3 regions of the Roseovarius sp. THAF27 genome follow, and region 3 is predicted to be linked to each of the others. Evidence: riboswitches for the same ligand, from Rfam matches in the RefSeq annotation. Region 3 holds a riboswitch; each other region holds the start of a gene.

Region 1 (2,257 bases), 1.2 Mb from region 3:
GAAGATGAGCGCCGCCACGAGGGCGGCGGCGCTCCACCCCGGTCTGGCGCTTAGCGGCTGAGCGCGTTCAGCCATTCATCGAGCGCCGCATCGCGGGCGGCGGCGGCCTCTTCGGCGCTGAGAAGCAGGGATTTTTCCGGTTGCACGAGTGTCTCGAACCCGTCGGGCAGACCGTCATCGAGTTCTACGGCGGGATACATCCAGTTGGTGGTGGGAATGACCGACTGGAAGTCCTGGGTCAGCATGAACGCGAGGAACTGGTCGGCCAGCTCCGGCTGATCGGTGGAGGCCAGTTTGCCGGCCACCTCGACCTGCATGTAATGGCCTTCGTCGAAGGTGGCGGCGGTCTTGGTGTCGTCCTCTTCGGCGATCAGGTGATAGGCGGGCGAGGTGGTGTAGGACAGCACCATGTCGGCCTCGCCTTCGAGGAAGAGGCCGTAGGCTTCGGTCCAGCCCTTGGTGACGGTGACGATGTTGTCCGAGAGCCCCTCCCAGATCGCCGGGGCCTCGTCGCCATAGGCGGTCTTGACCCACATCAGCAGGCCGAGGCCGGGGGTGGACGAGCGCGGATCCTGGATGACGATCGAGGTGTCGCTGTCGGCCAGAGCCTTGAAATTGCTGGGCGCTTCAAGAGTTTTATTGTGGACGAAGGCGAAGTGGCCCCAGTCGTAGGGCAGGAACACCGGGTCTTCCCAGGTGATCGGCAGATCGAGTTTGGGCGACTGGCCGTGCTCGGCAAAAAGGCCGGTTTCCTTGGCCGCGGCAACGAGGTTGGTGTCGAGACCGAGGACGATGTCGGCGTCGGTATTTTGCCCCTCCAACCGGACGCGGGCCAAGAGAGCTGCGCCGTCTTCGACGCCGACGAGGGTGAGGTCGCAGTTGCAGGTGGCCTCGAACGCCTTTTCGATCTGCGGGCCGGGGCCCCATTCGGCGACGAAGCTGTCATAGGTGTAAACGGTCAGTTCGGGCGTCTGGTCTGACTCCTGGGCCATCGCAGATGTGGCGGCGGTCAGGAATCCCGCAGTGAAAACAAGGTGTTTCATGGCATCCTCCGTTCCGGTGGAGGGTGCGGCGCGATGCGGCTGCATGACCTTCCCTCCGCCGGTTTCAGCCGGTTCAGGTTCAACGGGTTCGCGATCTGCATCTCAGTCGCCGGGCCGGGCCGGGCGACACCCCGAGGTTTCAACAGGAACCTAGGGGCAAGCCGGGGTCGGGACAAGGTGAATCGGCGAATCGGAAGGTTAAGGCGTTGGGAATCGCCGAAAACGGCATGTCGGTATCGTGTTGGTATCCGGGTGGTATCGCGACGGTGCGATTTTCGCCGGGGCACCGGGTTGACGCACCGCGCGGTGCTGCGGCGGGTCGAGAGCGGGCTGACGGCCCGAAACGGCCGGTGAGGTCCCGGGTCGAGCCCGGGACGCGTGGGTTACATTTCGACGATCGGGGCGACCTCGACGCTGCCCTTGCCGCCATCGAGGATCGGGCAGCCGCGGGCGATCTCGCAGGCCTCGGCGTCATCCGCGGCCTCGACGATGGAATAGCCCGAGAGGGGATTGGACCCGCCATTGTCGGCGATGCCCTCGGTGCTGACCGTCTTGGACATGCCGACGGGGTTGCCGGGGTCGATGAGCTTGCCGCCGAGGCCGCCGAGCCAGCTTTCCCAGGCCTTCATCGCCTTGAGCCCCTCTTCTTCGGTCTCGGGCCGGCCGCCGCCGTGATAGGCGAGGATGTACTTGGGCATGTGTCGGTCTCCTTTCAGGGGTCAGTGGGGTTGGCTTTGCAGATGGCGGGCGAGGCGGACCATGGGGCCGCTTGTCCAGCCGGTTTCGTGCCGCGCGGCGCGGTCGTCGTCGGGCAGGTCGCGGTGGTCGATGGTCAGCCGGGCGCCGCCCGCGGCGGGTGTGACGGTGAAGGTGACGTGGCTTTCGGGGGCGCGCATGCCCTCGGGCAGGTGCCATGTCCAGGTGAAGCCGACGCTGTGCGGCGGGTCGACATGCGTCACCTGCCCCGACATGCGGTAGCGGTTGCCGTCGGCATCGCGCATCTCGGAATGCCAGGGACCTTCGCGGGTGAAGTCGAGGGCTGTGTCGGGCAGGGTCATGCCGTCATGGCCCCACCATTCCAGTACCTCGGCGCGCTGGGTGATGGCGCGGAACAGGCGCGCGGGCGTGACCGGGAAGTCGCGGGTGATGCGGACGTCGCCCATCAGTCAATCCTCGTCCTGAAGGGCGAGGTGGGTGGCGAGGCGGTCCATCGA
Region 2 (2,257 bases), 290 kb from region 3:
CAAATAGATCGAAACCCTATAATTCGAGAATCGGAACCAATGCCAAGCTTTGACATGGACGCGCTCCGTACGGTCGTCGTTGGCTCGGATCTGGGAAGCTTCGCGCGCGCTGCCGTGCAACTCGGCCGCTCGCAATCCGCCGTCAGCATGCACCTCAAGAAGCTGGAACAGCAGGCGGGCACAACTCTGTTCGTTCGCAAGGGACGCGGCCTCGTGCCGACCGAAGCGGGCGAGGCTTTCATCGCCTATGCCCGGCGTATCGTCGCGCTGAACGACGAAGCCGCGCTCTCGGTCGGCGCGGCGGCAGGCAAGGCCTCCGTGCGGCTCGGCCTGCCGCAGGATTTCTTCGATGACGTGATGCCTGCGACACTCGGCAGGTTCGGACAGGACGTGGAAAACGTGCATGTCGACGTGCAGGCCGGGGAAAACCACAGGCTCGCCGAAGAGGTCCGTGCCGGGCGCATCGACGCCGCGATCGCCTTTTTCCGGCCCGGCAGCCCGACCGAAGGCGAAACCCTGTGCGAATGCCCCATGCACTGGCTGGCGCATCGCGATCTGCCGGAGGTCGCCGTTGCCGCCCCCCTCCCCCTCATCATGTTCAACCACCCTTGCCTGTTTCGGCAGGCAACGCTTGCCACGCTTGACCACAGCCGGACGCGCTGGCGCGCCGCGCTCACCACGCCCAGCCTGCCCGCCGTCTGGGCCGGCCTGCGCAGTGGTCTGGGCATAGCCGTGCGCACGGATCACGGCAGGCCGGAGGATATCGCCTGTGTCGGCGCGGAGCTCGGCCTGCCGGAGTTGCCGAATATCGAGGTGCGCCTGTTGCGGGCGCCAAACCTGTCGCGTTTTGCCGAAAGACTTGCGCAAGTGCTGCGGGAAGAGACCCTCAGGCATCTGGACCCGGCAATTTACAGCGCGGGAGGCGTTGATTTCGTGCACCATCCTGATAGGCTCGGAACCACCTAGGGGTGTCCCGACAAGGGGCTGAGATATCGCTGGCGCTTCGGTCGCAGGATCGTTGGGCATCGCGGTGACCCTTTGAACCTGATCCGGATCATGCCGGCGAAGGGACAGGATCGCAGCGCTCTCTTGCCCTTGCCGGCCTCAGCATGACGAGGCCGCCTTGCCATCTCCATCGACAGTCCACCGCCCGATTTCGGCGACCATCGCCGCCGTCATACGCGACAACCAGGTCCTTCTTGTTCGCCGCGCAAATCCGCCCGACGCGGGACGATGGGGATTTCCGGGCGGAAAGATCGACCACGGCGAAACGCTGTTCGAGGCCGCAACCAGAGAACTGTCGGAGGAAACCGGCGTTTCCGCCGAGCCGCTCCGCGTGTTCACCGCAGTTGACGCGTTTGACCTCGGCCCCGCCGGCACCCTGCGCCGGCACTTCATCCTGATCGCCGTGCTGTTCCGATGGACGGCGGGAGAGCCGGTTGGAGGGGACGACGCGCTGGAGGCGCGTTGGGTCGATCTTAAAGCCCTCAAGGGAACCAGCCTCGCCCTGAGCCTCGATGTGGCCGAGGTCGCGCATGAGGCCGCCGCGTTGATGTCAGAGGTGCCGTCATGATTGCCAATGTCCTGACCATCGCGGGCACCGACCCCTCAGGCGGCGCAGGCATCCAGGCCGATATCAAGGCCATGTCCGCGCTTGGCGCCTATGCCTGTTCCGCCATCACCGCGGTGGTCGCGCAGAACACACAAGGTGTTCGCTGCTTCCAGGCGCTGGACCCCGATTTCGTCGCCGCCCAGATCGACGCGGTACTGGACGACGTGCGCGTCGACGCGGTGAAGATCGGGATGATCGCAAATGCCGGGATTGCCGAGGCCGTGGCCGACAGGCTGAGCCATCACGGGGCAGACAACATCGTGCTCGATCCGGTGATGGTCGCGAAGAGCGGCCATGCCCTGCTCGACCCGGAAGCGGTCTCGGCCGTGCGCGAGGCGCTCGTGCCGCTGGCCCGCGTCATCACCCCGAATCTGCCCGAAGCCGCCGTGTTACTGGGCCGCGAAGACGACTGGACCGCCGAGACGATGCAAGCCGCCCTGCCCGAGCTCATGGCACTTGGCTCCGATTACGTGCTGCTCAAGGGCGGGCATCTGAAGGGCGAGCACAGCACCGACCTGCTGGCCGGACCCGAGGGCACCCGGGCACTGAAGGCCCTGCGCATCACAACGACCAACGACCATGGCACCGGCTGCACCCTCTCCTCGGCCATCGCCGCGCTTCTGCCGCATCACGACATGCCCGAGG
Region 3 (2,257 bases):
GGTCTCGACCCCGCTGACGGAATAGGGCGCGCACTCCTCCAGCGCGACAACGGCATCCAGATACAGCCGCCGCTGGACAGCCGATTGCGACTCCGCGCCGACATGCTCGGGGATCCCCAGCAGCAGCCCGGCGCTGTCCAGCACGAACTGCAACCGCACCTCTTCTTCGCTGGCCGCATCGGACGTACCGGCATAGCAGGCCGCCACCTGCTCCACCAGGGACGGCGTCGCGGCGGCCGTCTCCGTCTCGGCCGCGCTCGTCGTTCCGGGATCCTCCGCCGCGGCGGGTTCCGTCACCGCAGGCGCATCGCGGTCTGTCTCCGCGCCCATGACGTCGATCCCGGCACCCTCTTGCGACTCCCGGGGTGGGTCCAGCGGGCTGACAGTGGTTGCAGGCGGTTCCGGCAACGGCTCGGCCGTTTCCGTCTGTGCCAACACAGCACCGCCGCCCAGCACCACTACGAAGGCCGAGGCGACATAACCCTTCCAAGGCAGAAACGAGGTACGCGATCCGAACACCGGATATCCCTTCCATTACGTCTGGAAAAGAATAACGCCTGCCGCCGCCGAAAGGTCAAGCCGGACGGCAAAATTCGGCCACCGGGCCAGCCCAATGCGCAGCATGTTGCGGAACCCGGCGCCGCAATCGTCTGGTTTCGCATGTTGCAGATTGAAGCAACGTCACGTATCCATGACGCACGAAGCTGCACCGGGGCGCATCGTTCCGGTCCGCAAGTCACATATCATCCGTCGGGGGGCCCGCAAAGGGCTGAGAGGTGCACGCACCGACCCGTCGAACCTGATCCGGGCAATACCGGCGTAGGGAACGGGTAGAACGTGCACCGACAGCACTTACCTCTTTTCCGCGTTGGCACGCCCCAAACAAAGAGGCGCGCCGAATGACCCTCACGCCATCCATCTGCCGGCCAGGCGCATCGGTATGACATCCGTTGTCGTCATAGGCGCCGGCGTCGCCGGTCTTTGTGTCGCCCGCACCCTGCTGGACCGTGGGGCCGAGGTGACCCTGGTCGATCGGCGCGCCGCGCCGGGTCCGCATGCCTGCTCCTGGTGGGCTGGCGGAATGCTGGCGCCCCATTGCGAAGGCGAAAGCGCCGAAGAGGTCGTGGTGCGGCTGGGCTGCGAGGCCGCCGACTGGTGGGAGGCACAGACCGGCGCCGTCGTCCGGCGGCGCGGCTCTCTTGTCGTATCGCCCGGGCGCGACAAGGCCGATCTCGCCCGCTTTGCCCGCCTGACCAGCTGGCACCGCGCCGTCACCGGCCCCGAGATCGCGCAGCTCGAGCCCGACCTCGGCACCCGTTTCACGCGGGGCCTCTTTTTCGACACCGAGGCGCATCTTTCTCCCCGCGCCGCCCTCGCCGCGCTGCGCGACAGCCTTGCGGCCGATGGCGCGAAGCTCATTCAGGAAGAGGCCGACCCCGAAGCCCAAGCCCAGAAGGGTCTGACCATCGACTGCCGCGGCTTTGCGGCGCGCGACCGGCTTGCCGACCTGCGCGGCGTCAAGGGCGAGATGATGATCCTCTCGTGCCCGGACGTGTCACTGACACGCCCCGTCCGCGTGCTGCACCCCCGCGTGCCGATCTATGTCGTGCCCCGGGGTGACGGCCTCTACATGCTGGGGGCCACGATGGTCGAAGGCCAGGCGGGCCGGCACGTCACCGCCCGTGCGATGCTGGAACTGCTGGGCACGGCCTATGCGCTCAACCCCGCCTTCGGCGAGGCCGAGGTGGTCGAGATCGGCGTCGACAGCCGCCCCGCCTTTCCCGACAACCTGCCCCGCATCCGCCGCGACGGGAACCTGATCCGGGCCAACGGACTCTACAGGCACGGCTTCCTTCTGGCGCCGGCCCTCGCGCGCATGGTCGCGGACCTGATCCTTCACGACAAGACACCGGAGGTTTCCGATGAGATTGCAGCTTAACGGCACGCCATTGCACGCCGAGGCCGCCACGCTGGCCGACCTGCTGGACGCCCACGGCTATGGCGACGCCAAGGTGGCGACAGCGGTGAACGGCACGTTCATACCCGCCTCCCTGCGCGGCGATCACGCTCTGGCGGACGGCGACAGCATCGAGGTTCTGGCCCCGATGCAGGGCGGCTGAGCGATGCGCGATTTCTATGGCACCACGCTGGCCAACGGCTTCATGCTGGGCACCGCGCAATACCCGTCGCCCGCGATCCTGGCCGAGGCGTTCCGGCGCAGCGGCGCCAGCGTCGCAACCGTGTCGCTGCGCCGCGA

The links. Region 3 has a riboswitch for thiamine pyrophosphate ahead of thiO (glycine oxidase ThiO). Riboswitches for the same ligand answer to the same signal wherever they lie in the genome.
Region 1: it holds a riboswitch for thiamine pyrophosphate, as region 3 does, so the genes downstream of both, thiB (thiamine ABC transporter substrate binding subunit) here and thiO (glycine oxidase ThiO) in region 3, are expected to answer to the same signal.
Region 2: it holds a riboswitch for thiamine pyrophosphate, as region 3 does, so the genes downstream of both, FIU89_RS11935 (NUDIX hydrolase) here and thiO (glycine oxidase ThiO) in region 3, are expected to answer to the same signal.

Annotation. Positions count from the first base shown of each region.
Region 1 is NZ_CP045393.1:3,934,118-3,936,374, reverse strand. It holds gene FIU89_RS19495 (thiamine/thiamine pyrophosphate ABC transporter permease ThiP) at 1-75, opposite strand, end outside; gene thiB (thiamine ABC transporter substrate binding subunit) at 51-1,043, opposite strand; TPP riboswitch at 1,077-1,187, opposite strand; gene FIU89_RS19485 (YciI family protein) at 1,427-1,741, opposite strand; gene FIU89_RS19480 (SRPBCC domain-containing protein) at 1,763-2,206, opposite strand; gene FIU89_RS19475 (helix-turn-helix transcriptional regulator) at 2,210-2,257, opposite strand, start outside.
Region 2 is NZ_CP045393.1:2,395,461-2,397,717, forward strand. It holds gene FIU89_RS11930 (LysR substrate-binding domain-containing protein) at 55-966, shown strand; TPP riboswitch at 955-1,089, shown strand; gene FIU89_RS11935 (NUDIX hydrolase) at 1,124-1,573, shown strand; gene thiD (bifunctional hydroxymethylpyrimidine kinase/phosphomethylpyrimidine kinase) at 1,570-2,257, shown strand, end outside.
Region 3 is NZ_CP045393.1:2,687,654-2,689,910, forward strand. It holds gene FIU89_RS13525 (peptidoglycan-binding protein) at 1-519, opposite strand, end outside; TPP riboswitch at 742-843, shown strand; gene thiO (glycine oxidase ThiO) at 941-1,939, shown strand; gene thiS (sulfur carrier protein ThiS) at 1,923-2,120, shown strand; gene FIU89_RS13540 (thiazole synthase) at 2,124-2,257, shown strand, end outside.